3 regions of the Cellulosimicrobium protaetiae genome follow, and region 3 is predicted to be linked to each of the others. Evidence: riboswitches for the same ligand, from Rfam matches in the RefSeq annotation. Region 3 holds a riboswitch; each other region holds the start of a gene.

Region 1 (10,423 bases), 610 kb from region 3:
CGCGACCGCTCGCCGGTGGTCGACCACCGTGACCGACAGCAGGCCCTCGCTCAGCACCCGCACGACGCGCGGCACGCTCGGCGCGGGCAGGACGAGGCTCTCGTCCTCCAGGAGGAACCAGGCGCGCGTCCCGCCGCCGACGGGCGCGCTGTAGTGGGTCCAGGAGCCGGTGACGGCCTTGGTCGCGAGCGCGAGGCGGTAGGGCAGGTCGTCCGTGAGCGGCAGCTCCGGCTCTCCCGCCTCGCGCAGCCCGCTCTCGCGGGTCCGTCCCGCGGCGCGCAGCACGTCGTCGGGGAAGCCGTTGACGTTGTGCCACGCCCACATCCAGCTCCCGGGCCCGGGAGCGGCGGTGCCGAGGAACTGGAGCCGGCACGTCGCCGTCTCCCCGCCGGGTGCGGTGAACGTGAACGTGCCGGTCGACATCTCGGCGCCCCACGCGTCGTCGCCGTGGAGGTCGGCGAGGTGGAGCTGGTGCTCGTGCGAGAGGAACGCGGCGTCGTCGACGAGCTCCTGGAGCGCCGGGGCGGTCTGCTCCGCCGTGCCGTGCGCGGTCTGCGGCTCCGTCATGCCTCGACGGTAGCGGCGCCCACCTCGCCGCACCGGGGCGCGACACGCGGTGTCTCCCGGTCGCCCGCCGTCCCCGCCGGCCCCGCGACGCTCGGGCGGTCTGCGTTCAGGCCGCGAGGAGCAGGACGTCGGTGGTGGTGCGTGCCGCCGGTGCGGACGACGTGATCCTGGCCCGCGCGACCGGGAGGTCGCGCACGGGCTCGCCCGCGGGCGCGGGGTGCCGCGGCGCCGAGAGCGCGCCGCGCTCCCGGACGGAGGAGAGCACGCGCACGGGTGCGACGGGTCGCAGCTCCTCCCCCGTGCGGGCGACGAGGTCCACGAGGCGCAGGCCGAGGGCGCCGCACACGGCGGCCAGCACCTCGGAGGACGCCTCCTTGCGGCCACGTTCCACCTCGGAGAGGTAGGCGGTCGACACGCGCGCCGCAGCGGCGACGTCGACGAGCGTGCGACCCTGCGCGAGCCGCGCCCGGCGGAGGATCCCGCCGATGACGTGGCGCAGGAGCGGCTCCGGCCGCCCGCCCCCTCGGGGCCGGTGGCTCGCCGTCGCTCCGCGCGGCAGTGCGTTCGGCGCTCCGCTCGGCACTGCGCTCGTCGGGTCCATGCGGTCACGCTACCCGCGCCCCGCCCGGGTGCCGAGGCACCCAGGCAGGGATCTGCTCCTGGCGTAAGGCCCGACGTCGGGCGCTCACGGCCCCGGGAGGGGCGTCACCACTGCTCGAGCGACCACGCCATCTGCCAGAACCGGATCTCGTGCCGGCAGCTCAGCTCGAACGCGCGCTCCATGCGGGCGCGCTCCGCCTCGCCCGCGTCGGCGGCGAGCGCGTCGAGGCGAGACCGGAGGTCGTCCAGGACGCCCTCGGTGCGCTCGGCGGCGTAGAACTCCCACCAGCCCGCGAGGGGGTGGTCGTCCGCGATGCCGCCGGGCGTCGTCTCCCGCTCGGCGAGCCAGAACCGGCGCGCCGACCAGATGTACGTCCACGGGCACGGCAGGAGCGCGGCGAGGAGCACGCCGAGGGAGTCCCGGCCCGCGGCGAGCATGTGGTCGACGTACGCCTGCGCGCTCGGGGCGAGGCGGTTCGTCTGCGCCTCCTCGTACGTCACTTCGAGGAAGTCGCACATCGCGTGGTGGGCGTGGGACTCGTCGTCGAGCAGGAAGCCGGCCTTGTCGTGGAACCAGCCGGCCCACGCGCGGTCGGGGGCCAGCGTCATGCCCAGGCCGTAGCAGCGCAGGTACGCGGTGAGGTACCGGTGGTCCTGGCCCACGTAGTGCCGCACCGACGCGGGAGCGACGGACCCGTCGCGGAGCCCCGCGAGGAACGGGTGGTCGTAGAACTCGTCGAAGAGGTGCGCGTACCGGCGTCCGAGACCGGCGGTGAAGCCGGGTTCGTCGTCGGCGACGAGGACGGTCGGGTCCGTCAGGACAGGGGTGGTGATGGCAGCAGGCGTCGTCATGCCCACGTTCCTCCGCTCGTGCTAGCGAGATCAGGTTCGACGGGTCCGAGCGGCCGCACCGCTCGTCTCAGTCCCTCGGTCCGGCGACGCCGGACGGGACACCCCGCGTGGTTCGTGGGCGACCCTAGCAAGGAAGCCCGGGGTGCGGATGCCGGGCACGGGATGTGGGAATATAGTTGTAGCGACAACAAGTTGGAGCAGACATGACCACGAGCACCCCGGGCGCGCCGACCGACCGCCTCCTGTCCCCGTCCACGAGCATGGACGCCGTCACGCTGCGGGCCGGCGACCTCGAGCAGATGACGTCCTACTACACCGGCGCGTTCGCGCTCGCCCCGCTCGAGGAGCGCTCGCGCGGCGCCGAGGTGCACCGTGTGCTCGGACGCGGCACGACGCCCATGCTGCGCCTCGTCCACACGCCCGGCCTGCCCGCCGTCGACCCGCGCCAGGCCGGCCTGTTCCACACCGCGTTCCTGTTCGGCGACGCGGCGAGCCTCGCCGCGACCGTCTACCGCGCCGCGCAGGACCGCCGCGGGTCGTTCGTCGGGTCGAGCGACCACCTCGTCAGCGAGGCGTTCTACTTCACCGACCCCGAGGGCAACGGGGTCGAGCTGTACACCGACCGCCCGCGCGAGACATGGGTGCGCGAGCGGGGCCAGATCCTCATGGCGACCGAGTTCCTGGACCCGAACGCGTACCTGCGCGCGCACCTCTCCCAGGACGCGGTCGACGCCGGGCCCGCGCTCGCCGGGCGCGTCGGGCACGTGCACCTCCAGGTGGGCGACATCGCGACCGCGCGCGACTTCTACGTCGACGCCGTCGGCTTCGAGGCCACGGTCACCGAGTACAGCGGCGCCCTGTTCGCGTCCGCGGGCGGGTACCACCACCACGTCGCGATGAACGTCTGGAACAGCGCCGGCGCGGGCCCGCGCGCCGCGAGCCTCGGGCTCGGCGACGTCGCGGTCACCGTCCCCGGACGCGACGACCTCGACGCGCTCGTCGCCCGCCTGAAGGCCCGCGGCCTGCAGCACGCCGACGACGGCCGCTCCGTCGTCGTGCACGACCCGTGGGGCACGCGCGTCACGCTCGCCGTGCCCGGCACGACGACCGACGAGCTGCTGGCCCGCTGAGCGCACGGGACGCCCTCGTCGCGGTCCGCTCCCCCGCGGGTCTGCGACCGGGAGCCCGTCCCGCACGTGAGCCCGGTGGGTGAGCCACCTCCGGGACGCGCGCTCGGCGTCGGAGGCGCACGATGGGGAGCACACCCAGCCGTCGCGCACCGAGGAGCCAGGCCGATGTTCCGCAGCCTCTTCCCGATCCTCTCCGTGGCCGACGTGGAGCGGTCGCTCGTCTTCTACCGCGACCTGCTGCGCGGGACGGTCGAGTACGTGTTCCCCGAGGACGGACCGCCCGTGTACGTGAGCGTGCACGTCGGTGGCTCGCCCCTCGGGATCGGGCTCGACGACGGCACGATGCCGGACGGCGTCGCGCGCACCGCGCTGTGGGTGTACGTGGACGACTGCGACCGGGCCGTCGAGCACCTCGCCGCCGCCGGCGTGCCGGTGCTGCAGCCGCCGACGGACCAGCCGTGGGGCGAGCGCGTCGCGCGCGTGCAGGACCCGGACGGCACGGTCGTGGTCCTCGGTCAGGAGGCCGCGCCGCCACCGGAGCCCGAGGGCCCGACGGGCCTCTCGTAGCGTCGGTGCCCCCACCGGGACTCGAACCCGGAACACGCCGGGTTTAAGCCGGCCGCCTCTGCCAGTTGGGCCATGGGGGCGCGGCCCGAATCTACCGCGACCGCGGGACGCGCCGGGCCCGGTCGCGCCCGCGACGGACGTGCGCGAGACGCGCCCGGGGAACGCTCGGGACGCGACGAGGGGCGAGCCGCACGCGCGGCTCGCCCCTCGTCGTCGGGCACGGTTCCCCGGAGGGCGGTCAGGACGCCTTGGCCGGGACCTTCTCGGCGGTGGCGGCGGAGTCCCCCGCCTCGGCCGCCGCAGCGGAGCCCTGCGCGGTCTGCTTCACCGGTTCGCCGTCCTTCTTGGGCGGGACCGACGCGGCGCGGAACTCCGCGCGCGGGTCGTGCAGCGAACCGAGCGAGACGAGCTCGCGACCCATGAGGAACTGACCGATCCAGCCGATGAAGATGCGGATCTTGCGGTTGCCGGTCGGCATCGCCAGGACGTGGTAGCTGCGGTGCATGAGCCACGCGAGCACACCGCGCAGCTTGAACACGCCGAACAGCTCCGCGACGCCCTTGTACAGGCCGAGGGACGCGACCGTGCCGACGCTCTTGTGGCGGTACTCGACCGGCTTCTCGCTGTGCAGCTCGAGCGCGAGGTTGTCGGCCAGGCGCGTCGCCTCGCGGATCGCGTGCTGCGCGTTCGGCGGGCAGAACTTGCCCGGGTTGAGCAGGTCCGGGACGGCGGCACAGTCGCCCGCGGCCCACGCGTTCGGGACGACGTTGCCGTCGGCGTCCGCGACCTGGAGCGTCGGGAGGACGGTGACTCGACCCATCTTGTCGACCGGGAGGTCGGACGCCTCCTTGATGACCGGGTTCGCCTTGACGCCCGCGGTCCACACGATCGTGTCGGAGTCGAACTCCACGCCCGTCGACGTGACGACGTGACCGTCCACGCACGACGACAGGAACGTGTTGAGGTGGAACTCGATCCCGCGCTTCTTCAGCTCCTCGAGCGCGTAGCCCGCCATGGGCTCGCTGAGCTCGGGCAGGATGCGCCCGGCGCCCTCGATCATGACGAAGCGGAGGTCCTTCTCCTCGATCGTCGCGTAGTTGCGGGTCGCGTAGCGCGCCATGTCCTCGATCTCGGCGATCGCCTCGACGCCCGCGAACCCGCCGCCCACGAAGGTGAACGTCAGCATGCGGCGGCGCAGCTGCTCGTCCCACGTGGACGACGCGACGTCCATGCGGTTGAGCACGTGGTTGCGGACCGCGATGGCCTCCTCCACGTTCTTGAAGCCGATCGCGTTCTCCGCGAGCCCCGGGATGGGCAGCGTGCGCGACACCGAGCCGAGGCCGACGATCAGGTGGTCGTACGTGACCGAGTAGTCGTCGCCCTCCTCCGGGTGGATCGTCACCTGGCGCTTGGCGTGGTCGATCGAGACGACCTTGCCCTGGAGCACGTCGACGCCCTTGAGCGCGCGGCGGTGGGGCGCGACGACGTCGCGACCGTCGATCGAGCCCGCGGCCGCCTCGGGGAGGAAGGGCGCGTACGTCATGTACGGGCGCGGGTCGACGACGACGATCGCCGCCTCGCGGCGACCGAGCTTCTTGCGGAGTCGGCGCGCGGCGTACAGACCCACGGAGCCGCCGCCGAGGACGACGACGCGGGGCACCTTGCGGGGCCGCGGCGAAGCGGTCTGGGCACGGCTGACCGAGGTCAGGTCATTCTGAGGCATGGTTCCAGAGTATTACCGGTTGCGGCACAGGCGAGCCGGAGCGTCCGTCAGGCGGGCGTGAGGCGCCCCACGCTCGCCCCGCGCAGGGGGCAGACGCGACATTCCACGCGGCACAGACGGTGCCCGACCGGGATCGCTCCCCACGATGCCACCAGGCTGGGGAGCGACCCGGGGTCGGCGCCTCCGGGTCAGCCGATCGCGCCGACGACAGGGGTCGGGCCCGTCGGCTGCGGCTGCGAGCCGCCCGCGGGCGGCGTGGGCGCAGGCTCGGGACCCGTGCCGTCGGCGGGGTCGGGCGCGTCGCCCGACGGCGCGGGGTCGTCGGCGTCACCGGCTCCCGGTGCGTCCGTACCGGACGAGCCCGTGCCCGACGGCGCGTCCCCCGACCCGACGCTCGACGGCACCGCGGTGGGCGCCTTGAGGAACGGCCACGGCATCTCCTGCGTGCGGGTCCCCGTCGCGGGGACCGGGCGTCCGCCGTCGTCCGGGTACTCGACGTCCTCCTCGGCGACCGCGCGCAGCGGGTACACGTTCCACCGCTCGCGCCCGTCCGTCGACAGCGTGGGCTGGAAGTACCAGGAACCCTCGACGTCGGGGACCGCCCAGACCCCGTACGTGCCCTCCTCGGTCACGGTGCGCACGGGACGGCCGCGGTCGTCGAAGACCTGCACGTCACGCACCGGGTCGCCCGCCGCGTCGTAGACGAACAGGTTCGACACCTGCATCCCGTCGACCCACACGCCGTCACCACCGGGCCCGCCGCCGTCGTAGGCGACCTGGTTCACCCCGACGCCCGCGTCGGCGCGGCCCTGCTCGTAGCCGCGGTCCCAGTCGTACGGGTCCGCCGCGCTCGCGCCCGCGACGACGAGCGCCATGGGCACCGCCGCGACGGCGGCGGCGACCGACAGCGGGCGCACGACCCTGGGCAACCACGTCGTGGGCAGCCAGCGACCCCGGCCCCACTGCACGCTCACGACGACCGCGCCGAGCACGACGACGCGCGCCGACAGGTCCGGTGGCAGCACCGCGACCTGGTAGCCGCCGAACGCCCACAGGACGACCGTCGCGACGACCCAGCCGCGCAGGATCCACCACGCGGGCGTCAGCGTCCGCAAGAACTCCATGACCGAGCCCCACTGCGGGGTCGACGTGACGGGCCGCCACAGGGAACGCCACCCCGACCCGAGGATCCCGCCGAGCACGAGGAGCCGGCCCCGCACGCCGATGCGGGGGCGGCGCCCGCCCGGGGTGCCGCCCAGCGCCGGGGCGGGCGGGAGGCCGGCGGCTGACCGGAGCTCGACCGCGTAGGCGGCAGGCTCGCCGAAGAACGCGACGAGGTCGAGGCCCGCGTCGTCGTGGAGCGCCGAGGCCGGGGCGGCAGGTTCGGCGGCGCCGGCGGGGACGTTCGGGCCGCCGTCGGGCACCGTCTCCGTGGCGGCGCGGCGCGGGAGCGCACCCGGCGCGTCGACGACGGCCTCGGCGAGGTCGGCCTCGAGCCCGTCGGTGAGCTCCTCGACCTGCTCCGGGCGCAGGTCGGCGAGGTGCGCGCGCACCTGCTGCGCGTACGCGTGGACATGTCCGTAGAAGGCCAGCCCCACGGGTGCGCCGGCGGGCGGCTGCGCGGACGTCGTCGTGCTCATCAGGCGGCCACCTCTCCGGTCCGCAGCAGCGCGGACACGGTGCCCGCGAACGTCTGCCACTCCTTGCGGTGCAGGTCGAGCACCGCTCGGCCCTGCGCGTTGATCCCGTAGTACTTGCGGTGCGGCCCGGCGTCGGACGGCACGACGTACGTCGTCAGCGCCCCGCTCGCGTACAGGCGCCGCAGCGTCCCGTAGACCGACGCGTCGCCGACGTCGTCGAGCCCCGCGGCCCGCAGGCGCCGCACGACGTCGTACCCGTACCCGTCCTCGGCCTCGACCGCCGCGAGGACCGCGGCGTCGAGCACCCCCTTGAGCAGCTGCGTGGTGTCCATCCGACCCTCCGTCGGGCGTGGCCCTGGTCCGTCCCGGCACTCGGCCCGCCGGACGTGGCGGGCTCACGCGATGCACACTACCGCGCGATACGCAGTACCGTGCACGCCGACACTCCGCCGAGCCGGCCGGAGAGACGCCGAACCCGGGGTCGCTCCTCAGCCCAGGCTTCGGGTGGGGAGCGACCCCGGGCTCGGCGAACGTCAGGCGATCGACCAGGCGATCCCGTCGAGGATGTCGTGCTCGCTCGTGACGACGTCGGTGAGCGACCCGCCCGCGGCGGCGACGTCGTCGCGCACGCGGCGCACGACCTCCGACCACACGAGCGCGCCGGCACCGATGACGTCCACGCGGCCCGGGTGCATGAACCCGAGGGCTGCGCGCTCGGCGCGCGTGCGGTGGAGCAGGTCGTCGCACGCCGCGAGGACCTCGTCGACGGACAGCACGGCACCGTTGATCCGGTCCCGGTCGTACCGCGCGAGGCGCAGCGCGTGAGCCGTCACCGTCGTGACCGACCCCGCGAGGCCGACGAGCGTCGCGGCCGCGCCCAGCGGCACGACCGTCGCCGCCTCGTCGAGCGCGGCACGCACGTCCGCGCGGGCCGCGGCCTCCTCGTCGGCGGTCGGCGGGTCGGAGCGCAGATGCCGCTCGGTGAGACGCACGCACCCGACGTCCATCGAGAACGCGGCGTCCTGCGTCGCCGTGCCGAGCACGAGCTCGGTCGAGCCGCCGCCGAGGTCCACGACCACGTACGGACCGGGGCGCACCGCGGCGACGGTCGAGGTCGCGCCGCGGAACGACAGCGCGGCCTCCTCCTCGCCCGAGACGACCTCGGGCTCCACGCCCAGCGCCGCCAGGACCCCGGCGACGAACTCGTCGCGGTTCTCGGCGTCCCGCGTGGCCGACGTCGCGACGAACCGCGTGCGCGTCGCCCCGAGCTCGGCGACGACGTCGGCGTAGCGGCGCGCGGCGTCGAGCGTGCGCGCGAGCGCCTCGGGCGCGAGACGCCCCGTGCGGTCGACACCCTGGCCGAGCCGGACGACCTCCATGCGCCGGTCGAGGTCGACGAGCGTGCCCGCGGACGGGTCGACGTCCGCGACGAGCAGGCGGATCGAGTTGGTGCCGCAGTCGATCGCGGCGACGCGCGAGGCGCCGGGCGGGACGGGTGCGGGCGAGGGAGCCGGTGCGGCGAGCGCACCCGGTTCACGAGCGAGCCGAGAGTTGGAGCCTGAGGTCATGCGACCAAGCGTGCCACGTCGTCAGCAGGTGCAGCGGTCGGGGCGCCAGACGTCGCGCACGCGCTCGAGCGCCTCGTCCCCCAGGGGGTTCACACCGGGGCCGGCGGCCAAGGCGTGCCCGACGAGGACGTGCAGGCACTTCACACGCGTCGGCATCCCGCCGGCCGAGATCCCGTCGATCTCCTCGACGTGGCCGAGCGCCTCGCGCTGCGCGAGGTAGTGCTCGTGCGCTCGCCGGTACGCGGCAGCGAGCACCTCGTCCTCGGTGAGCCGCTCCGACATCTCCTTCATGACGCCGTTCGCCTCGAGCGTCGACGCGGCCGCCACGGCGCCCGGGTGCGTGAGGTAGAAGGTCGTGGGGAACGGCGTGCCGTTCTCGAGGCGCGGGGCGGTGCGGACCACGAGCGGCCGCCCGCACGCGCACCGCGCGGCGATGCCGACCACGCCGCGCGGGGTGCGCCCGAGCTGCTCCGCGAGGGTCTCGAGGTCACGCTCGGTGACGACGGCGTCCGGGTCGTCGGCGGGGATGGCCAGGCGGGCGTCGGGCACGGGTCTTCCTTCGGGTCGGTCGGGCGCGTCGGGGCGACGCGTCACCCATTCTCCCCGCTCGGCGGCGCCGAGCCGTCGTTGGCCGGCTCGTCGCCCGTCGGCGGTGCCTCCTCGCCGGCCCCGTCGCCACCCGTCCCGGCGCCTCCACCGGTGTCCGCCCCGCTGCCGGACGGCGCCGGCTGCTCGCCCGCGACCTGCACCGACGCCCAGATCGCCTCGTACCAGGGCGTGCCGTCCTCGTAGCCCTGCACCGGGCCGTCGGTGATCGTCCGCCCGGTCTGCGGGTCGATGTCGTCGACGACCGTCTCGGGGTCCAGCACGCGCCACGGACGCTCCCCCGGCATGACGAAGTTGAGCCGGTCCCGCGCCTCCCGCTCGACGTACGCCTGGTCGTCCCAGCGGTCGAGCTCCGACTCGAGCTCGTCGTGCTGCTCCTGCGCCTGCGCGAGGTCGCCGCGCAGCTCGCGCAGCTCGCCCGTCTGGTTGACGTAGGCGCGCAGGGTGGGCAGCAGGAGCACGACGGCGAGGAGCACGACGACGGACAGCACGAGGGTCCGGACGGTCACCACCTCGGGCAGCAGGAACCCGTACCGGCTCCGGCGCCGGTCCTCCGGTGCGGGCCCCGCGGCCCGGCGCGTGGGTGCCGACCGCGTGGCCCGCGAGGCGGGCCGGCGGGCGCTCGACGACGCGGCGGCCTTCGCGCCCGTCGTCCGGCCCGTCGTGGAGCTCTTGCCGGCCGTCGGCCGTGCGCCCGACGCGCCCTTCGGCGAGGTGGGCTTCGACGCCGCGGGACGGGACGCCCCGGAAGCCGTCGAGCCGGACCGGGGCGCAGGCTTCGACCCGGTCGACCCGCGCGCGGGCCCGGTCCCGGGGCGCGCGGGCGCACCCGGGCGCGGAGGGCGGCGCGAGGACGGCATGCCCCGATTGTGCTGCCGCGACGGGGCTGGCCCCGGGAGCACGCGCGGTGCGTCCGCGAACGTGAGCCGATCGACACCGATTCTTCACCCGCGACCGTGACCTGCGACGGAGCCCCGCCCGCCCGCCGCACGCCCCCGGACGCGCCGGAGCCCGGCGGGCCGACGAGCGGCCCACCGGGCTCCGGGTGCCGGGTCGCCCCGGCGGCGTGCTGCGTGACCGGACGGTCAGCTGCAGGTCAGCCCTGCACCGACCAGCGCGGGAACGCGCCGCGACCGGCGTAGCGCGCGGCGTCGTCCAGCGCCTCCTCGA
Region 2 (10,423 bases), 1.9 Mb from region 3:
GCCGACGTCAACCCGCACGTGCGCGTCGTCGAGCACGCCCTGCGCCTCGACGCGGACACGGCGCTCGACGTGCTTCGCGACTACGACGTCGTGCTCGACGGCGCCGACAACTTCCCCACGCGCTACCTCGTCTCCGACGCGGCCGAGGTGCTCGGCCTGCCCGTCGTCTGGGGCTCGATCTACCGCTTCCAGGGTCAGGTCAGCGTCTTCTGGGGCGCCCCGCGGTTCGCGGCGCCCGACGGCGACGCGCACCCGGGCGGCGCGGCTCCCGCCGGCCCGGACGACGGTGAGGCACGTGGCGTCACGTACCGCGACGTGTTCCCCGTCCCTCCGCCGCCCGGCGCCGCGCCCGACTGCGCGACCGGCGGAGTCTTCGGCGCGATGTGCGGGACCGTCGGCTCCGTCATGGCGACCGAGGCGATCAAGCTCGTGACCGGCGCCGGGACGACGCTGCTCGGCCGCCTCGCCGTCTACGACGCGCTCGACCTCTCCTGGCGCCAGCTCACCGTGCGCGCCGACCCGACGCGCGAGCCGGTCACGGCCCTGCTCCCGGGCGACGACGCCTACGCGTCGTTCTGCGGCCTCGTGCCCGCGCGGCCGGCGCCGACCGAGGTGAGCGCGCGCGAGGCCGCGACGCTGCTCGGGGGCGAGGTCGCGTCGTCGGGCACGGCGTTCCTGCTGGACGTGCGTGAGGACTGGGAGGCGCAGGTGCGCCCGGTGCCCGGGGCCGTGCTGGTCCCGAGCGGTGCGTTCCTGGGCGTCCCGGGTGCGTCCGAGGACGCGGTGAGCGTGGCGCTCGCCGACCTCCCGACCGACCGCCCGGTGCTCGTCGTGTGCGCGGTGGGCGCCCGGTCGGCGCGCGTGGCCGACGTCGCGCGCGCGGCGGGCCTCGACGCTCGCTCGGTCGTCGGCGGCGTCTCCGCCCTCCTCGCCGAGCTGTCGTCGGCCCCGCCGAGGTAGCCCCGCTCGGGGACGATCCGCCGGCGGCGGTCTAGGGTGACGGTCGTGACCGTGCCTGAGGCGTTGCTGGCTTTCGCGGCCGTCGCCGGCGTCCTGACGATCGTCCCCGGTCTGGACACCGCGCTCGTGCTGCGTAGCACCGTGACGCGATCCCGGGGGCACGGCGTCGCGGCCCTGCTCGGGATCCAGGCAGGGACGCTCGTCTGGGGCGTCGCCGCGGCGGCCGGGGCCGCAGCGCTCCTTGCCGCGAGCCGGGTCGCGTACCAGGTGCTGACCGTCGCCGGAGCCGGGTATCTCGTGTGGTTGGGCGCAGCCTTGCTCTGGTCCTCGTTCCGCCGCCGACCAGAGGGTGACGGTGTCGCCGTCCCACCGCCGGTCGGGGGGCGTGGCCGCGACTTCCTCATGGGTCTGACGACGAACCTGCTCAATCCCAAGGTGGGAGTCTTCTACGTCGCCACGATCCCCCAGTTCGTCCCGGAGGGCGTGAACCCGTTGGCGATGGGAGCGTCGCTGGCCGGGGTGCACTGCGTGCTCGGGTCGGCGTGGCTGACCGGGGTCGTGCTCGCGGCCGGTTCGGTCGGCCCTCGGTTGCGCGGCTCCGGTGCCGTGCGGTGGGTCGACCGCGTCACCGGTGGGGTGCTCGTCGTGCTCGGAGCGCGGCTCGCTGCGACCACTCGTCTCTGACCCTGGGTGGACCTCGTCGGCCTGTCCGCTCGCACGGCCTGAGACCCCGGTACCGCTGCGGTGTGCTCCGCCGGGCTACAGGGCGAGGTCGAGGCGGCCGTCGGGCGACGAGCTCGCGAGCGCGCCCTCGCGGCGGGGGATGCGGCCGGCGCCGGCGGCGAGGCGGCCCGACTCGACCGCGAGGCGCATCGCGTGCGCCATGCGGACCGGGTCTGCCGCGCGCGTCACGGCGGTCGCGAGCAGGACGCCGTCGCAGCCGAGCTCCATCGCCTGCGCGGCGTCGGACGCCGTCCCGATCCCGGCGTCGAGGATGACCGGCACGCGGGCCGCGGCGGCGATCGCCTCGATGTTGCGGGGGTTGAGGATGCCGAGCCCGGTGCCGATCGGTGCACCGAGCGGCATGACGGCGGCGCAGCCGACGTCCTCGAGCCGGCGCGCGAGGATCGGGTCGTCGTTCGTGTAGGGCAGCACGACGAACCCGTCGCGCACGAGCTGGTCGGCCGCGTCGACGAGCCCGACCGGGTCGGGCAGGAGCGTGACGTCGTCGGCGATCACCTCGAGCTTGACCCACTCGGTGCCGCACGCCTCGCGCGCGAGGTGCGCCGTGAGCACGGCCTCGCGCACGGAGAAGCACCCGGCCGTGTTGGGCAGAGCCCGGATGCCGAGGCGGGCGAGGAGCGCCCAGATCCCGGCGTCGGGGCTGGCCTCGCCGCCGGCGCGCACCGCGACGCGGCGCATCGCGACGGTCGTCAGCGCGGTGCCGGACGCGACGAGCGCGTCCTCGAGCGTGAGCAGGTTCGCCGCCCCGCCGGTCCCCATGACGAGGCGCGACCCGATGGTCGTCCCGGCGACGACGAGCGGGTCGTCGCCCTCCGTCGGTCGGTTCGCGGTCGCGGGGGAGCTGTCGGTCGTGGTCACGGGTCCTCCTCAGCCGCCCTGGACGGCGGTCACGATCTCGATGCGGTCGCCGGGCGCGACGACGGTCGTCGCCCACGAGCCGCGCGGCACGACGGCGTCGTCCACGGCGACGGCGACGCCCTGCGGCGTCCCGTCGGCGACGTACGCGGGCACGAGCGCCGCGACGAGCTGCTCGAGGTGCACGGGTGCGTCGAGCGGGTAGGGCTCGCCGTTGACGAGCGCGGTCGGAGCGGGTGGGGTCATGAAGATCACCTCGGTGTCGTCGTCGAGAGCGCGGCGAAGCGGTCGGGGCGGGTCGGGGCGAGGGCGGTCGCGGCGTCGGTGGGGAGCGCGGCGCCGGTGAGGCCGGCGACGACAGCGGCGGCGGTGAGCGGCGCGAGCAGGATGCCGTTGCGGCCGTGGCCGGTCGCGAGGTGCAGCCCGGGGACGTCCGTGGGGCCGACGAGCGGCAGGTTGTCCGGCGTCGCGGGGCGCGCCCGGGGCGTGACGTCGACGAGCGCGGCCTCGTCGATGCCGGGCAGGAGTGCGCGTGCGTCGCGCAGCAGCGCGAACACCCCGCCCGCGGTCGCGCGGCGGTCGTCGGGGTTCTCCTCGGACGTCGCGCCCACGACGACCTCCCGGTGCCCCGCGCAGCCGTGACCCTGCCCCTCCGGGACCGGGTCGCGCGGCACGACGTACACCGGTCGCCCCTGCACGACGCCGCGCACCACGTGCTCCAGCGCGAGGTCCGGACCGGCGTCGAGGCGCAGCGTCTGGCCCTTCACCGGTCGGGTGGGCACGACGGCGCCCGGCACGTCCGCGAGCAGCGCGCCGGACTCCCAGCCCGCGGCGACGACGACCGCGCCCGCCCGGTGGAGCCGGCCCGCGTCGTCGTGCACCCCGACGACCCGCCCGGCCGGGTCGAGCGCGAGCCGCGTCGCCGACGCACGCACGACGGCGGCGTGCACGACCGAACCTCCGTCCGCGCCCGCGAGCGTGCCCGGCTTCGCACCGGGGACGGCGTCGAGCGCGCCGAGCAGCGCGGCGTGCGCCGCGCGCGGGTCGACCGCGTGGTCCGCGGGCGCCCAGGCCGCGCCCGCGACCCGCGGGCCGAGGTACGGCTCGCGCCGACGCGCGTCGGCGACGGTGAGCTCGTGCGACGCGAGGCCGTGCGCGGCGTGCAGGGCGAGGACGCGGCGCAGCAGGGCGAGGTCGTCGGCGTCGTACGCGAGCGTGAGGGTGCCCGCGGTGCGCAGCCCGACGTCGGCCCCCGTCGCGGCGTGCAGGTCCGCGGCGAACCCGGGCCAGGTCGCTGCGGCGGCGAGGTGCAGGCGCAGCGCGGCGTCCTCGCCGAAGTCCGCCTCCGTGACCGGGGCGAGCATGCCCGCGGCGGCGTGCGTGGCCCCGTCGCCCGGCGCCGGGTCCAGCACCGTGACGGTCAGCCCGGCGCGCGCCGCGCGCCACGCGACGGCGAGCCCCACGATGCCGCCGCCCACGACGACGACGTCGCGTGCGCCGTCGGGCACGGGCGCACCGGCCCCGGACGTGCGGGGTCCGGGACGGACAGGGGTGTGCATGCGCGCTCCCTTCGCTGGCATGACCCAGATCAGGTTCGACGGTCGGCTCCGACGCCCTCTCAGCCCCGTGCGGGGCTCCCGTGCTGTCGGCCACACTACCCGCGTGCGGGAGCGGGCGCGGCTAGGCTCCGGCGGGTGAGCACCGAGACCTTCGCCACGCCCGCTACCCCCGTCGTGCCGGCTCCGGACGACGCGCGCACCCGCCTCGCCGATGCGCGCCTGTACCTCTGCACCGACGCGCGCGAGGAGCGCGGCGACCTCGAGGACTTCCTCCACGCCGCGCTCGCGGGGGGCGTCGACGTCGTCCAGCTCCGCGACAAGTCGCTCGACGTCGCGCGCGAGCTCGAGCTGCAGGATCTCGTCGCCCGGGTGGCGGCGGAGCACGGCGCGCTCTGGGCGGTCAACGACCGGGCCGACGTCGCGCGCCTCGCCGGCGCGCCCGTCGTCCACATGGGCCAGGGCGACCTCCCCGTGCCCGCGGTGCGCTCCCTGCTCGGCCCGGCGCCGGTGCTCGGCCGGTCCACCCACTCGGCCGACCAGGCCGCCGTGGCCGAGGCCGACCCGGACGTCGACTACTTCTGCGTCGGGCCGCTGTGGGCGACGCCCACGAAGCCGGGACGCGCCGCCGTCGGGCTCGACCTGCTGCGCGACGTCGCCGCGACGCGCCCGACGACCCCCTGGTTCGCGATCGGAGGGATCGATGCCGAGCGGCTCGGTGCGGTGCTCGACGCCGGCGCGACGCGCGTCGTCGTCGTGCGGGCGATCACGCAGGCGTCCGACCCCGAGCGTGCGGCGCGGGACCTGCGCGCCCGGCTCGGCACCGTCTGACGCGGGCGCTCCGCCGCGCCTCGACGCGGCGGAGAACGTCTCGGTATGGGTACTTCTGCCCGCCGCAGGAGGGTTACGCGGGTGTGCCCGGTATGGCAGGGTCGACGGCGGGTCGCCGCCCGGCAGTCGGGTGGCGGTGGACCGTCCGACTCGGGGGATCATGAACCGCGCACGCTCGTCGCTCACCGCCCTGGCCGTCATCGCCACGCTCGCGCTGTCAGGCTGCGGGCTGCTCGGCGGATCCCCGGAGGACGCCGACCCGCCCGCGGCGAGCTCGGCGCAGGCCGACGAGGGTGGCGCGGAGGCCGGCGTCGACGAGGCCGCCGCGGGTGGCGCGGCGCGCGTCGCCGACTCCGTCATGGCCGAGCAGACCGTCGACGCCCCGAGCAGTGAGCTCGGGGGAGAGCTCACGACGACGCTGCGCTCCGTCGAGGTCCAGGACGAGATCCTCACGGTGCGGTGGGCGCTCCGCTGGGACAGCGACGACCAGCCGGACGACGCGTCGGCGAGCCACCTGGACCTCGGCATCGACTGGGTCCTCACCGCGACCGACCCCGTCGGGCTCGTGCAGTACCGTCCGTTCTGCACGGAGGGCTCGTGGAAGGGTGGCTCACCGGACCCGCAGCAGTGCAGCTATCACATCGTCGGCTCGCCGCGGTACCCGTTCGACGGGTTCGTCAACCACGCGACGATCGAGGCGTTCGCCCAGCTCCCCGCCCCCGAGGGATCGCCCGCGACGATCGACGTCCTGCCCGGCCAGGGGCTGCCGGTCTTCACGGCCGCGGAGATCACGTACCTCGACGGTGCCGAGTGACGAGCTCCGCGCGGACCGCCGGCCGCTCGCCGCGCGTGCGTGCGGTCCGCACGGCGGCCGCGACCTTCCTCGGGGCCGTGCTCGTCGCCGCGCCGCTCGGCCCGACGCTCCCCGCGGCAGCGTCCGACGACGGCTCCGATCGTCACGACGAGCTCGTCGCCGAGGTCGAGCAGGAGCTCGCGGCGGAGCGCGAGGCGATCCTCGACGCGACGCCTCCCGGGGCGATCACGGACGCGATGCGCGAGGACGCCGTCCACCCGCTGAACGTCGACGACTCGACGTTCCCGCTCGACGTCGAGGACGCGACCACGCGCCTGGAGACGACGCGCGAGGACGCCGGCGAGACGGTCGTCGTGCTCACCTCCGACCTCCTGTTCCCGTTCGACGAGTCGGCGCTGACCCCGGCGGCGGCAGCGGCGCTCGCCGAGCTCGTGGACCAGATCCCGCAGGGGGCCGCGGTCGCCGTCGACGGGCACACCGACTCGATGGGGACCGACGCGCGCAACGACGAGCTGTCCGTCGCGCGCGCCGAGTCCGTGGCGGCCGTCCTGCGCGCCGAGCGGCCCGACCTCACCCTCACGGTCGGCGGGCACGGCAGCCGGGAGCCGGTGGCGGAGAACATCGTCGGCGGCGAGGACAACCCGGCGGGCCGGGCTCTCAACCGGCGCGTCGAGCTGTCCTTCGAGGACGGCTGACGGGCAGCGGTCCGCGGGCACCTAGAATCGACGGGTGACCTCCGCTCCCGACGCCTCCACGTCTCCCGCGCCCGCCACGCCCCGACCTGTCCTCGTCGTCGACTTCGGCGCGCAGTACGCGCAGCTCATCGCGCGCCGCGTGCGCGAGGCCAAGGTGTACTCCGAGATCGTGCCGCACACGTTCACGGTCGAGCAGATGCTCGCGAAGGACCCGGCGGCCATCATCCTCTCGGGCGGCCCGTCGTCCGTGTACGCGACCGGCGCCCCGTTCGTCGACCCCGCGCTGTTCGACGCCGGCGTCCCCGTCATGGGCATCTGCTACGGGTTCCAGGCGATGGCCAAGGCGCTGGGCGGCGAGGTGGCCCAGACGGGCCTGCGCGAGTACGGCGGCACCGAGGTCGAGGTCTGCTCGGCAGGCGTGCTGCTCGCCGAGACCCCCGAGAACCAGACCACGTGGATGAGCCACGGCGACGCCGTGCACCGCGCGCCCGAGGGCTTCGAGGTGCTCGCGACGTCGTCCGGCTCGCCGGTCGCCGCGTTCGAGAACCGTGAGCGCCGCCTGTTCGGTGTGCAGTGGCACCCCGAGGTCAAGCACTCCGCGCACGGCCAGACCGTGCTCGAGCACTTCCTGTACGACGGCGCGGGGCTGGCTCCCGACTGGACTCCCGGCAACGTCATCGCCGACCAGGTCGCGGCGATCCGCGCCCAGGTGGGCGACGCGCGCGTCATCTGCGGCCTCTCGGGCGGCGTCGACTCGTCCGTCGCCGCGGCGCTCGTGCAGAAGGCCGTGGGCGACCAGCTCACGTGCGTGTTCGTCGACCACGGCCTGCTGCGCGCGGGCGAGGCCGAGCAGGTCGAGCGCGACTTCGTCGCCGCCACGGGCGTGCGGCTCGTCGTGCGCGACGAGCGCCAGCGCTTCCTCGCGGCGCTCGCGGGGCACAGCGACCCCGAGACCAAGCGCAAGATCATCGGTCGCGAGTTCATCCGCGTGTTCGAGGACGCCGCGCGCGACGTCGTCGCCGAGGCCGGCGCGCACGGGGAAGAGGTCAAGTTCCTCGTCCAGGGCACGCTCTACCCGGACGTCGTCGAGTCCGGCGGTGGTGAGGGCGCGGCGAACATCAAGTCCCACCACAACGTCGGCGGCCTCCCCGACGACCTGCAGTTCTCGCTCGTCGAGCCGCTGCGGACGCTGTTCAAGGACGAGGTCCGTGCCGTCGGCCTCGAGCTCGGCGTGCCCGAGGAGATCGTCTGGCGTCAGCCGTTCCCCGGCCCCGGGCTCGGCATCCGCATCGTCGGCGAGGTCACGGGCGACCGGCTCGAGACGCTGCGCGCCGCCGACGCCATCGCGCGCGAGGAGCTGACGAAGGCCGGCCTCGACCGCGAGATCTGGCAGTGCCCCGTCGTGCTGCTCGCGGACGTGCGCTCCGTGGGCGTGCAGGGCGACGGCCGCACCTACGGTCACCCGATCGTGCTGCGACCGGTGTCGTCCGAGGACGCGATGACGGCGGACTGGACGCGCCTGCCCTACGACGTGCTGTCCGTCATCTCGACGCGCATCACCAACGAGGTCGCGGAGGTCAACCGGGTCGTCCTCGACGTGACGAGCAAGCCCCCGGGCACCATCGAGTGGGAGTGACCCCTTAGCGGGGGCGACGGGCCCGGCGAGCCACCGCGATCGAGGTGGCTCGCCGGGCCCGTTCGTACGCCGCCTCGACGTCCGCGAGGACGCGCGGCCAGCCTGCCGACGACGGGACGTCGCGGTTGTGCGCGACGATCCGGTCGAGCAGGCCGTCCTCGGTCGCGAGGCGGACGAGCGCGTCGGTGAGGCCGGCGTCGTCGTCCGCGAGGAGCGCGTCGACGCCGTCGGTGAGGCGTTCCGCGACGCCGGACTGCGAGCGCGTGAGGACGGCGAGCCCGGCGGCCTGGCCCTCGAGCGCGGCGATGCCGAACGCCTCCTCGACGGCGGGCGCGGCGAACACGTCGGCGCGCGCGTAGAGGCGCTTGAGCCCGGTCGCGTCGAGCCGTCCGGGCAGCGACACGACCGTCCCCAGCCCGTGCTCCGCCACGAACCGGCGTGCCACGTCGAGCTCGGGGCCGTCCCCGGCGAGCGTCACGTGGAGCGCCCCCTCGGGCAGGCGCGCGACGGCGTCGCGCACGACCTCCAGGAGCGGCAGCACGCGCTTGCGGGGAGCGAACCGCGTCGCCGCGACCACGTGCACCGCGGCACCCTCCATGCGGTCTCCGCGCTCGGTGCGCGGGACGCGCCACGCGTCGAGGTCCAGGCCGTTGTGCAGCACCACGACCTCGCCGTGGTCGCCGACGATGCGGCGCAGGGGCGCGGCCGTCAGCTCGCTCACGGCGGACCACAGCACGGGCCAGCGCGACCAGCCCACGACGCGGTCGAGCCCGGCGAACGCCTTCTCCGCCCGGCCCCACACGCTGTGCACGGTGAGCACCGCGGGCAGGCCCGCGCGGACGACGGTGCGCAGCGACGCCTGCGTCGAGGGCGTGAGGACCCCCATGTGCAGGTGCACGACGTCGGGCCGGTCCGCCCCCAGGATCCGCGCCACGTGGTGCGGTGCGCGCGGGTGCACGGGGTAGCCGCCCGGGACGCGCGCGGCGAGCCGGTGGACCGTGACGTCCCCCTCCCGCTCGGTGGAGACCCCGTGCGCGCCCGGACGGGCCGGGGTCGTGCAGACCACCGAGACGTCGTGGCCGGCCGCGGCCTGCTGCTGGGCGAGGCGCGCGACCTGGGTCTCGATCCCGCCGAGCAGGGGCAGGTAGCAGTCGGTCAGGTGGGTGATGCGCACGGACGGCATCCTCCCATCCCCGCGCGGGGTGACGTCGGACCGGTCCCGTCCGGCCCGCGGCCCGCGGTGAGGGCGGGCCGGGCTCCGGGCGACGCGCTGAGGTGCGCGTTCGCCGCGCGGTCCGTCGTCGTCGTCGCTACCGTGGGTCCCGTATGGGTGGTTCGACCGCCCTGCGGCGGTCCCGCGCCCGCGGGTCGCGGCCCGCGGGCGGCATCAGGTGGGTCCTGACGAAGGGGAGAGCGCGCCATGTCGAGCACCGTCACCGTCACACCGGCGAAGGGGGCACGGGGCATCGGCCTCGTGTCGATCATCGCCGGCATCGTCCTCCTCCTCGCCGGGATCGGGACCTGGATCGTCGTCGCGAACCAGCTCTCCGCCGAGGAGATCACCGTCTCGGACGACGCGTCGTTCATGGCGGGCCGCCACGTCAACGGGCCGCTCACCGCGTACGCGCAGGCCGAGGTCATCAACAAGCACGCCCTCGAGGCGAGCGGTGGCCAGACGTACGCCGAGCTCGACCAGGACGACCCGACGCGCCAGACCGTCATGACGGCGTCGTTCCTCCGGGCGTCGCTCTTCACGTCCGTCGTCGCGTTCGGCGTGTGCCTGCTCGTCATGGGGCTCGGTGTCCTGTTCATCCTCGTCGGGATCGCGCTCCGGCGGCTCGCGGGCGGCCCCAGCGTCGCGGTCGAGACGCCGGGGGCGTACACGTCGTCGGGTGACCTGTCGGACGCGGGCCGACACGTGGCGCCCGCCCATGCGGCTCCCACCGCGCCGCCCGTCCGTCCCGAGCCCACACCTCCGGCCGAGCCGCCGAGCCGCGCGTCCGCCCTCTCGACTCCGGGCGCCGAGGCGCGCGCGGCCGCGACGCCCGTCGAGGCGACGGGCGCACCCGGCACGGGGACGCCGTCCGCCCCCGGTGCGTCACCCGCCGCCTCGCCGGACACGACGCCGCCCGCGACCGGTCCGACCGTCACCCCGCCCGAGCGTCGGGGCGACGAGCCGACCCCCTGACCGTCCCGGCCGTCCGTCCGGACGCCGAGGACCCGCTCCCGCCGGGTCGCACCGGGGAGAGTGTGCGGGGCGGCGTCGCTCGGACACACCGAGGGGCCGTGGCACGTGTGCCACGGCCCCTCGGTGTGTCTCCGCCTGTATCGT
Region 3 (10,423 bases):
TCGTCGACGGCGGCCGCCATGTTGTCGTCGAAGTACGGGAAGTGCCAGGCGGGGTCGATCTCGGCGACGCCGTCGAGCGAGAGGAACAGGGTGGACACGAGCGTGGCGGTCATGGGGTGCCTTTCGGTCTGCGGCGTCCGGGATGGTCGATGTCGGGTCAGACCGTCGCACCCGCGCGAACTCATCGTCCCGCCGGGCACGACCTCACGCGCGGTCGGCAGCGGGTCAGCGGCGCAGGCCGAGGGCGAGGGTCGCGCCCACCGCGACGTGCTCGACGACGAGGAGCGCCACCGCTCCCGCCGTCACCGCGGCGAGGGGGCCGAGCAGCGACACCAGCAGCACGAGGACGCACGTCACGAGCCAGGCGACCTCGCCCCGGCGGGGACGACGGGAGAGGAGTCGGCCGAGCAGTGCGCGCACGCCCCACGCGGCGAACCCGACGACGAGCGCCGTGACGACCGCGGCGACGACGCCGACGTCCTGGGTGCCGGTCGCGGTACGTACCTCCGGGTCGACGCCCAGCGCCGTCCCGACCAGCAGCACCACCGCGGCGAGCACCGCCGCGACGAGCGGGACGGACCAGCGGGGTACGCGCCGTCGGACCGGGACGACCGCGGTCCCGGGTCGTGCGCCCGAGGCGGCGGGCGCCGACGTGGCGGGGTGCCGGGGGGCGCCCGAGGTGCCACGCGTGGCGCCGTTCCGGGCGTCCTGCGGGGCACCGTTCGAGGTGGTCGGCGTCGTGGGCATGTCGTTCCTCCTTCGTCGCGCGACCGTGCCGCGCGATCTCGCGGCCGGGGCCGCGGCCGGCGGGGTGCCGACGTCGTCCACCCTCACGGCGGCGCGGCACCCGCGGACCGGCCGGACGTCGACGGGCGACCCGACCGGCGTCGCCCCCGGACCCTCCCGCCGGACCCCGACCCCCGACCTTGGTCGGTGGTCGCCCGGGGCGCCGCGCCCTAGCGTCCGGAGCATGACCACGCCGACCGACTGCCCCCCGCTCGCCGGACCTCCCGTCCTCGCGACGGCCGCCGCCCGCCGGGACGGGACCCGCTCGCTCGTCCCGTGGTGGACGTTCGCCGTCGCGTGGGGCGCGGTCGCGGCGCTCACCGTGCTCGCGACGGCCGGGATCGTCGGTCAGGACGACCCGGGCGCGCAGCCCGCGATCGACGTCGCCGTCGCGGTGCTGGCGCTCGCAGCCCTCCCGCTCCTGTGGTCGCGGTCGCCGCGCAACGCCCCCGTGCTCGGCGCGCTGGTCCTCGCGTCGCTCTCCGCGTACTCCGGTGCGGCGACCCCCGCCTCGACGGTCGCGACCCTCCAGGTCGCGCGCTGGTACCCGGCACGCACCGCGGTCCCGGTCGCGGTCGCCGGCTTCCTCGGCCACGCCGTGCAGGCGCTGTGGCGACCGCAGGCCCTGCCGCTCGGCTGGTGGCTCCTGTGCGACCTCGCGGTGCACGCCGCCCTGCTCGGCTGGGGCATGTACTGGCAGGCGCGGGCCCAGCTGGTGTGGTCGCTGCGCGACCGCGCCCGGCGCGCCGAGCGCGAGCAGGAGCGCCACGTCGCGGAAGCGCGGGTCGCGGAGCGCACCCGGATCGCCCGCGAGATGCACGACACCCTCGCCCACCGGCTCTCGCTCCTCGCCGCGACGGCCGGAGCGCTCGAGTACCGTCCCGACGCCGACCCGGCGCAGCTCGCGCGCGCCGCGGGCCTGGTCCGGGCCGGGGTGAGCTCCGCTCTCGGCGACCTGCGTGACGTCGTGCGGGTGCTGCGCGCCGACCCCGTCGACGGTGGCGCACCCGCGCCCCAGCCGACGCTCGACGGCGTCGACCGCCTCGTCGCCGAGGCGCGCGAGGCGGGCGGCGACGTGACCTACGAGCGGTCGGGGTCCGCGGACGTGCCGCGGACCGTCGAGGTCGCGGCGTTCCGCGTCGCGCAGGAGGGGCTGACGAACGCCCGCCGCCACGCGGCGGGCAGCCCCGTCGTCCTGCGGGTCGCCGCCCGGGCGGGCGAGGTGCGCGTCACGGTGTCCGACGCCGGCCCGCGGCTCGTCACCGCCGGGCGCGGCACCGGGGAGCGGGGCGGCGAGGGGACCGGCACCGGGCTCGTCGGCCTGCGCGAGCGCGTCGACCTGCTCGGCGGGACCCTCGACGTCGGGGCCCGCGACGACGGGTTCGTCCTGGACGTCCGGCTACCGTGGGACGCGTGAGCGACCAGGGTGGCCGCGGGGGCGGCGCGCGCACGAGCGACCGGCACGACGACGGCGGGACGCCGCGCGACGTGTCGCGGACCCGGCTCGTGATCGTCGACGACGACGCGCTCGTCCGCGCCGGGCTGCGTCTCATGCTCGACGGCGCGCACGGGATCGAGGTCGTCGGCGAGGCCGCGGACGGCGCCGAGGTCACGGCCGTGCTCGACGCCCACCCGACCGACGTCGTGCTCATGGACCTGCGCATGCCGCGCGTCGACGGGATCGAGGCCACACGACGGGTGCGGTCGCGGACGGACGCACCGGCCGTCGTCGTGCTCACGACGTTCGACAGCGACGAGGAGGTCGTCGGTGCCCTCCACGCCGGGGCCTCGGGCTACCTGCTCAAGGACATGCCGCCCGAGCGGATCGTGGCGGCCGTGCGCGCGGCGGCCACGGGCGAGCCGGTCCTGTCGCCGGGGATCGCGCGGCGCCTCATGACCTCGGTCGCGGACGCGGGCGGCGAGCGCGACCGCGCCCGGGCGGCGCTCGACGCGCTCACCGGGCGAGAGCACGACGTCGCGGTCGAGCTGGGCCGCGGCGCGACGAACGCGGACATCGCCGCGCGCCTGTTCCTCAGCGTCCCGACGGTCAAGGCCCACGTGTCGAACGTGCTGCTCAAGCTCGGCCTGGAGAACCGGACCCAGGTCGCCCTGCTCGTCCACGCCGCCGGCCTGGACTGACGGCCACGCTCCCGCCCGTGGTCGAGCACGTCGTGGCCCGCCGTCGAGCACGACCTGGCGGTCGTCCTGGCCCCGATGACGACCCTCATGTCGTGCTCGGCCCGAGGGGTGAGGTCAGTCGCCCGGCCACTCCCCCGTCCAGCGCTCGAACGCGCGGGCCCCGCCGCGGTCGATGAGCGCCTTCACCACGGCGTAGACCGCGCCCTGCAGGAGCGCGGCGAGCACGATCTCCTTGAGCGGGTACTCCGACTGCAGCGGTGTCGGCGCGTCCTTGCGGTGGCCCGGCGACACCCGCTTGTAGATCTGCTTGAACACCTGCCCCGCGACGAGACCGCCCACGATCGAGCTGACGATCCCGACGGGGCGGTACAGGATCTTCGCGGACTTGCTGCCGTTCTTCTCCGGGGGGTGGTCACCGGTCGTCACGTCGTCCATCCTCCGACGCTAGGTCGGGTGCGGCGCTCTCGCTCGCCGCACGACCACGACGGCCCGGGTCAGGTGGCGACGACCGCGCACCCCGCCGGGTCGACCACGACCCGCACGCGCTCGCCCGGCCCCGGACCGGGCGCGTCGGCACCACCCGCACCGGACGCGAGCGCCACGAGTCGGGCGGGCGCGCCCTCGTCGGTCCCGGGGAGGTCGACGTCGACGGTGACCTCGACCGCACCGCGGCGGAACACGCTGCCCACGACGGTCGCGGCCCAGGTGCCGAGACCCGACGACGAACCGCTCTCGGCGTCGGAACCCGGCGAGCCGACCATGCGTAGCCCGCGCGGCCCGATCGCGAGCAACCCGCCCGACGCGCCGGGCGCATCGTCGTCCGGGCCTCGTCGGTCCATGGCCCGGCCTGCCGCTGACGGCTCGGTGGGGACGAACGCCTGGTAGCCGAGGAACTCCGCGACGCGGCGCGACGCCGGGGCTCGCCACAGGTCCTCCGGCGGCGCGACCTGGAGGAGCCGACCGGCGTCCATGACGGCGACGCGGTCGGCGACGGTGAACGCCTCGTCGTGGTCGTGGGTGACGAAGACGGCGGTCGTGCCGGTGGCCCGCAGCGCCTCGCGCAGGTCGAGCGCGAGGCGCTCGCGCAGCCCGCGGTCCAGCGCGGACAGCGGCTCGTCGAGCAGCAGCAGCCGGGGCCGCGGCGCGAGGGACCGCGCGAGCGCGACGCGCTGGCGCTCGCCCCCGCTGAGCGTCGCGACCGCGCGCCGCTCGTACCCGGCGAGCCCGACGACGTCGAGCAGCTCGGTCACGCGCGCGTCCCGTTCCGCGCGGGGCAGGCCCGCGAGCCCGTAGGCGACGTTGCCCGCGACGTCGCGGTGCGGGAAGAGCTGGCCCTCCTGGAACATGAGCCCGAACCCGCGGCGGTGCACGGGGACGCCCGCGAGGTCGCGCCCGTCCCACGCGACCGCGCCCGACGCCACGGGCTCGAGCCCGGCGACCGCGCGCAGCAGGCTCGACTTGCCGCACCCGCTCGGTCCGAGCAGGGCGAGGATCTCCCCCGGCGCGACGTCGAGCGTGACGCCCGCGACCGCCGTCGTGCCGGGGTCCGTGCGCGCTCCCCCGGCGCCACGCCCGCCGTACCGCACGACGACGTCGCGCACCGCGAGCCCGGCGGCCTCCCCGGTGCCGGGGCCGGGGCGCGGCGGCTCCGGCGCGCCCGCACGCGCGGGAGCGGGGTCGATCTGCACCATCAGAACTCTCCTCCGGGTCGGTCGCCGCGCAACCGCTCGGCGAGCAGCATGACGGCCGCGGTGAGCAGCGCGAGCACGACGCTCGCCGCGAGCGCCATGCCGTAGTTCTCGGCCCCGGGACGCCCGATGAGCCGGAAGATCACGACGGGCAGCGTGGCGCTGTCGGGGCGGGCGAGGAACGACGTCGCGCCGAACTCCCCGAGCGAGACGGCGAACGCGAACCCGACGGCGAGCCCGAGCGACCGCGCGGCGATCGGCCCGTCGACGGTGCGGAACACGCGCCCGGGGGCGGCGCCGAGGGTCGCGGCGGCCTCGCGCAGGCGCGGGTCGATCGCGCGCAGCGTCGGCAGGACCGTGCGCACGACGAGCGGGATCGCGACGACCGCCTGCGCGATCGGCACGAGCAACCCGGACGTGCGCAGGTCGACGTCGAGCCCGAGCGGCCGGTCGAGCGTGAGGAGGAATCCGAAGCCGACCGTCACCGCGGAGACCCCGAGCGGGAGCATGAACACCGAGTCCAGCACGGAGATCGCGCGCCGCCCGCCGCGCGAGCGCGGGCGCCGGGACACGACGAGCGCGACGAGGCCGCCGATCACGACGGCGAGCACGGTCGCGAGCGCCGCCGTCCGTAGCGAGTTGCCCGCCGCCTCCCACACGGTGACGGACAGCGCGTTGCGCCCTCCCGTCGTGCCGAGGTTCGCGTAGTTGTCGAGCCCCCAGCCGCCGCCCGGGACGCGGAACGACCGCACGACGAGCGTGCCGAGCGGGAGCCCGACGAGCACGACGACCACGACCGCGGTGAGCGCAGCGGGCGCGAGGTCGCCGGTCGGGCGGCCGTCGCGCCACAGGCGCAGCGGGTGGGCCGACGAGGCCGACGACGAGAGGTTCAGCGCGCGCTCGCGCTTGGCCCGCGTGCGGTTCGCGACCATGAGGGCCGCGGCCACGACGACGAGCTGGACCACCGACAGCACGGCGGCGGTGCGCAGGTCGAGGAACTGGGTGGTCTGGATCCAGATCTCCGTCTCGATCGTCCCGTAGCGGATGCCGCCCAGGACGAGGACGACGCCGAACGCCGTCGCGCAGAAGAGGAAGACGATCGACGCGGCGCTCGCTATCGCCGGCGTCAGCGCGGGGAGCGTGACGGTGCGGAACGCGCGCCACGGCGTCGCGCCCAGCGCCCGCGCGGCCTGCTCGGCGCGGGGGTCGAGGTGCTCCCACAGCCCGCCGACCGTACGCACCACCACGGAGTAGTTGAAGAACACGAGCGCGACGACGATCGCCGCGAACGTCTCGTCGAGCCTCAGGAACCCGAGCGGGCCGCCCTGCACGAGCAGCGACCGGAAGGCGACGCCGACGACGACGGTCGGGAGCACGAACGGCACCGTGACGAGCGCGCGCACGACCCGCCGCCCGGGGAACCGGCACCGGTACAGCACGTACGCACCGGGCACGCCGAGCAGCACGGAGAACGCCGTGCCGAGCACGGCCTGCCACAGCGTGAGCCCGAGGATGCGCCACGTCCGCGGCTGGGAGAAGACCTCCGCGAACCCGGACAGGTCCAGGCCGCCGTCGTCCCCGACGAACCCGCGCGCCACGAGCGTGACCACCGGCCACGCGAAGAACACCCCGAGGAACACCAGCGGCACCGCCGCCGCCAGCCCCCAGGCCGCCCCGCGCCCGAGGCGACCCCGCCAGGGTGCCCGCGCCCTCACCACGGTTCTCCCTCGGCCGACCACGGTTCTACCTCGCGGGACCAGGGCTCTACCTCGCGTGACCACGGTTCTATCTCGCGAGGTAGAACCGTGGTCACGCGTGGACCGGGCGTCAGTCGACGACCGTCGCCGTCCATGCCTTGATCCACTCGTCGCGGTGCGCCGAGATGTCGGCGGGCGCGACCTCGAAGGGCTCGTCGGCGAGCGGCGCGAACTCGGCCCAGCCGTCGGGGAGCGCGACGGAGTCGTCGGCGGGGTACATGTACATCTGGCCGGGCACGTCGGCCTGGAACGCCTCGCTCACGAGGAAGTCGACGAGCTGCTGCGCGCCCTCGGGGTTCTTCGCGTTCGCGAGCACGCCCGCGTACTCGACCTGGCGGAAGCACGTGTCGAGCAGAGCCCCGGTCGTGGACGCGGAGCCGTCCTCGGTGAGCGTGAACGCGGGCGACGTCGAGTACGACAGCACGAGCGGGCGCGGCCCCGCGCCCTCGGAGCCGGAGAAGTCGACGTAGTAGGCGTCAGACCAGCCGTCGACGACCTTCACGCCGTTGGCGCGCAGGTCGGCCCAGTAGTCCTCCCAGCCGTCCTCGCCGAACGCCCCGACGGTCGCGAGGAGGAACGCGAGACCCGGCGACGAGGTCGCGGGGTTGGTCACGACGAGGAGGTCCTCGTACTCCGGCTTCGCGAGGTCCTCGAGCGAGACGGGCTCCGGGATCCCGGCGTCGGCGAACCACGCGTGGTCGACGTTGACGCAGACGTCGCCGAGGTCGACCGCCGTGAGCTCGTCGCCGTCGCCGACGGCGTACGAGGCCGCCGAGTCGGACAGGCCCTCCGGCACGTAGGGCGCGAGCACGCCCTCGTCGATCGCGCGGGACGCGAACGTGTTGTCGATCCCGAACACGACGTCGCCCAGCGGCGAGTCCTTCGTGAGGATCAGCTGGTTGACGAGCGCGCCGCCGTCGCCGGGCGCGACCTGCTCGACGGTGAGCCCGCTCTCCTCCTCGAACGCCGCGAGGACCTCGTCGCTCACGGCGAAGGAGTCGTGCGTCACGAGGGTGACGGTGTCGCCGGTGCCCGACGCGTCGTCGCCCCCCGAGCCTGACGTCGCGTCGTCGCCGCCGCTGCACGCGGCGAGCGCGAGGAGGGCGAGGGTCGTCCCCGCGCCGGTGACGAGGGACCGGGCCCGGCGGGTGCGGGCGGTCGTGCGTTGCATGTGTCCTCCCAGGACGTTCAGGAGGGGTCCACCGGCCCGCGCGACCGACGCTGCGACGAGCGCGGACGACCGCACGAGCAGGTGATCGAGATTCCCGACTTCCTCCACCGGTGCTAACCGGGTCAGGTTCGAGGGTCTGCGGTGGTCCGCACTCTCAGCTCCTCCAGGAGCTCCCCTGTCGTTCACGTCGAGCCTACACCGGGCCGCCCCTCGGGAATCCCCCTGAGAGAACCCTGAGAGCGGCCCTGCGGCGACCAGGGAAGGGTCCGGGCCGGTCCCCGATGCCCGGGGGTACGCCCCCGCGGGAGGGTCGTGACGACCGGACCGGGAGCCCCGGCCGACGACCGCAGGAGGGGAAGGACCGATGAGCAGCAGACCTGGGACGACGGGTGCGACGACGACCGTCGCCGCGTCCGCAGAGCACGCCACGGGGGCCGCAGGAGCCTCCGGAACCACGCCGGAGCGTCCCGTGATCGCCACCGCGCGCGGCCTCGTCAAGACCTACGGGCGCGGCGAGGCGACGGTCCGCGCGCTCGACGGCGTGGACGTCGACCTCGAGCGGGGGCGTCTGACCGCGATCATGGGCCCCTCGGGGTCGGGAAAGTCGACCCTCATGCACTGCCTCGCCGGACTGGACTCCCCCACGGTGGGGACCGTCGTCGTCGACGGCGAGACGGTCTCCGCGATGAGCGAGCGGCGCCTGACGCGGCTGCGCCGCACGCGCATCGGGTTCGTGTTCCAGTCGTTCAACCTGGTCCCGACGCTCACGGCGGAGGAGAACATCGTGCTCCCGCTCGCCGTCGCGCGCCGGCCCGTGGACCGCGAGTGGTTCGACCGCGTGGTCGACGCCGTGGGGCTGCGCCCGCGCCTCGGGCACCGCCCGGCGGAGCTCTCGGGCGGGCAGCAGCAGCGCGTCGCGTGCGCGCGGGCGCTCGTGTCCCGCCCGGCCGTCGTGTTCGCGGACGAGCCGACGGGCAACCTCGACTCGCGCGCCGCCGCGGAGGTGCTCGGCTTCCTGCGCTCCTCGGTGGACGACCTCGGCCAGTCCGTCGCCATGGTCACGCACGACCCGACGGCGGCGTCGTACGCGCACCGCGTCCTGTTCCTCGCGGACGGCCGCCTGGTGACCGAGCTGCGCGACCCGACCCCGCAGGCCGTCCTCGACACGCTCGGGGCCCTCACGCCGGCGGCATCCGCGGGCGCGCACCCCGCCGACCCGGCGCACGAACCGGCGGGCGTCCGATGATGGGCCGGATCGCGCTGCGCGGCGTGCGCGCGCACGGCGCGCAGCTCGTGCTGTCCGTGCTCGCGGTGACGATCGGCGTCGCGTTCGTCACCGGCACGTTCGCGCTGCGCGCCATGCTGGAGTCGACGTTCGACGGCATCGTCGCGTCGTCGATCCAGGCCGACGCGTACGTGCGCGGCGCCGCCGCCGCCGGGTCCGCGCTCGAGTCCTCGTCCGCGCAGCTCGGCGGGGCCCGCAGCCTCGTCCCGGCGGACCTGGCCGGCACGCTCGACGCGCGCGACGACGTCGGCCTCGCGCTCGCCGAGGTGAGCGGCCCCGCCGTCCTCGTGGGCGCCGACGGCACCGCGGTGCTCAGCACGCAGGCGCCGAGCATGGCGGTCGGCTACGACCCGCGCGACCCCGGGCCGCGCGTCGTGGACGGCCGTGCGCCGGAGGACGGCGACGAGGTCGCGCTCGAGTCCGCGACGCTCGAGGCGTCCGGGCTCGCGGTGGGCGACACGACCGACGTCGTGCTCGGCGACGAGGTGCGGCCCGTGCGCGTCGTCGGCGAGCTCTCGCTGTCCGCGCCGATGGCGGGCGCGACGATCGTCCTGCTCGACGCCGGGACGGCCGCCGCGACGTACGCTCCGGACGGCCTGGTGCCGTCGGTCGCCCTGTACGCGGCCGACGGCGTCTCGCCGGAGGAGCTGCGCGACGCCGTCGCGACGTCGCTCCCCGACGGTGCGGAGGCCGTGACGGGGGCCGACCTGCGCGACGAGACGAGCACCGCCATCGCCGACCAGCTCGGCTTCGTCTCGACGTTCCTGCTCGTGTTCGCCGCGCTCGCGCTGTTCGTCGGCACGTTCATCATCACCAACACGTTCGCGATGCACGTGCGCCGCCGCACGCGCGAGCTCGCGCTCCTGCGGGCCGTCGGGGTGTCACCGGCCCAGGTGTTCGCCTCGGTCCTGGGACAGGCCGCGGTCGTGGGGGTCGTCGGCGCGGTGCTGGGCGTCGCGGCCGGGTTCGGGCTCGCCGAGCTCGCGCGGGCCGGGCTGGGCGCGGTCGGCATGGAGCTCGCCGGGTCGCTGCCCGTGACGACCGCCGGGATCGTGGTCCCCCTCGTCGTCGGGGTCGTGGTGTCCGTCGTCGCGGCGGCCCTGCCCGCGCGGCACGCTGCGCTCGTGCGGCCTGTGGAGGCCATGCGGGCCGACGTCGTGCGGCCCGCCGGCCCCGGCGTGGCCCGGGTCGCCGCGGGGACGCTGATCCTGCTCGCAGGCACCGGTCTCGTGGTGGGCGCCGCGGCGGTCGGGAGCGGCGGGGCGCCGCTCCTCGGCCTCGGTGCGGTCGGGGTGATCGCGGGCGTGCTGCTGCTCTCCCCGCTCGCCGTCGGCCCCGTGCTGGGCGTCCTCGCCGCGCCGTTCGTCGCGCTGGTCCGACCCCTCGGCGGGCTCGCGCGCGGCAACGTCACGCGCCAGCCGCGGCGCACGGCCGCGACCGCCGGGGCGCTCGTCGTCGGGATGGCGCTCGTGTCGACGACGTCGGTCCTCGCGCTCTCGGCACGCGAGTCCGTGACCGGCATCGTCGACGAGGAGACGGCCGCCGACCTCGTGGTCCGGTCCGCGACCCCGTACCTCCCCGAGGGGGTGGCGACCGA

What was found. A riboswitch is a leader RNA that binds a small molecule or an ion and turns the genes downstream of it on or off. The one in region 3 is predicted to bind thiamine pyrophosphate.
Region 1: it holds a riboswitch for thiamine pyrophosphate, as region 3 does, so the genes downstream of both, FIC82_RS07135 (TenA family protein) here and FIC82_RS04575 (thiamine ABC transporter substrate-binding protein) in region 3, are expected to answer to the same signal.
Region 2: it holds a riboswitch for thiamine pyrophosphate, as region 3 does, so the genes downstream of both, thiO (glycine oxidase ThiO) here and FIC82_RS04575 (thiamine ABC transporter substrate-binding protein) in region 3, are expected to answer to the same signal.

Annotation. Positions count from the first base shown of each region.
Region 1 is NZ_CP052757.1:1,675,287-1,685,709, reverse strand. Features, by position in the region: gene FIC82_RS07145 (DUF6882 domain-containing protein) at 1-567, opposite strand, end outside; gene FIC82_RS21330 (helix-turn-helix domain-containing protein) at 674-1,168, opposite strand; gene FIC82_RS07135 (TenA family protein) at 1,273-2,019, opposite strand; TPP riboswitch at 2,010-2,135, opposite strand; gene FIC82_RS07130 (VOC family protein) at 2,223-3,149, shown strand; gene FIC82_RS07125 (VOC family protein) at 3,315-3,716, shown strand; tRNA gene FIC82_RS07120 (tRNA-Leu) at 3,723-3,796, opposite strand; gene FIC82_RS07115 (NAD(P)/FAD-dependent oxidoreductase) at 3,955-5,439, opposite strand; gene FIC82_RS07110 (hypothetical protein) at 5,628-7,079, opposite strand; gene FIC82_RS07105 (PadR family transcriptional regulator) at 7,079-7,411, opposite strand; gene FIC82_RS07100 (Ppx/GppA phosphatase family protein) at 7,613-8,647, opposite strand; gene FIC82_RS07095 (DUF501 domain-containing protein) at 8,669-9,196, opposite strand; gene FIC82_RS21050 (FtsB family cell division protein) at 9,238-10,113, opposite strand; gene eno (phosphopyruvate hydratase) at 10,350-10,423, opposite strand, start outside.
Region 2 is NZ_CP052757.1:3,785,024-3,795,446, reverse strand. Features, by position in the region: gene FIC82_RS16330 (ThiF family adenylyltransferase) at 1-960, shown strand, start outside; gene FIC82_RS16325 (LysE family translocator) at 1,006-1,644, shown strand; gene FIC82_RS16320 (thiazole synthase) at 1,720-2,562, opposite strand; gene thiS (sulfur carrier protein ThiS) at 2,572-2,805, opposite strand; gene thiO (glycine oxidase ThiO) at 2,811-4,118, opposite strand; TPP riboswitch at 4,123-4,202, opposite strand; gene thiE (thiamine phosphate synthase) at 4,254-4,946, shown strand; gene FIC82_RS16300 (GNAT family protein) at 5,107-5,760, shown strand; gene FIC82_RS16295 (OmpA family protein) at 5,757-6,455, shown strand; gene guaA (glutamine-hydrolyzing GMP synthase) at 6,490-8,091, shown strand; gene FIC82_RS16285 (glycosyltransferase family 4 protein) at 8,096-9,265, opposite strand; gene FIC82_RS21305 (hypothetical protein) at 9,512-10,279, shown strand.
Region 3 is NZ_CP052757.1:1,066,795-1,077,217, reverse strand. Features, by position in the region: gene FIC82_RS04610 (dihydrofolate reductase family protein) at 1-113, opposite strand, end outside; gene FIC82_RS04605 (DUF6069 family protein) at 226-747, opposite strand; gene FIC82_RS04600 (sensor histidine kinase) at 971-2,203, shown strand; gene FIC82_RS04595 (response regulator) at 2,293-2,925, shown strand; gene FIC82_RS04590 (DUF4235 domain-containing protein) at 3,040-3,351, opposite strand; gene FIC82_RS04585 (ABC transporter ATP-binding protein) at 3,420-4,616, opposite strand; gene FIC82_RS04580 (ABC transporter permease) at 4,616-6,331, opposite strand; gene FIC82_RS04575 (thiamine ABC transporter substrate-binding protein) at 6,441-7,541, opposite strand; TPP riboswitch at 7,624-7,728, opposite strand; gene FIC82_RS04570 (ABC transporter ATP-binding protein) at 7,906-8,787, shown strand; gene FIC82_RS04565 (ABC transporter permease) at 8,784-10,423, shown strand, end outside.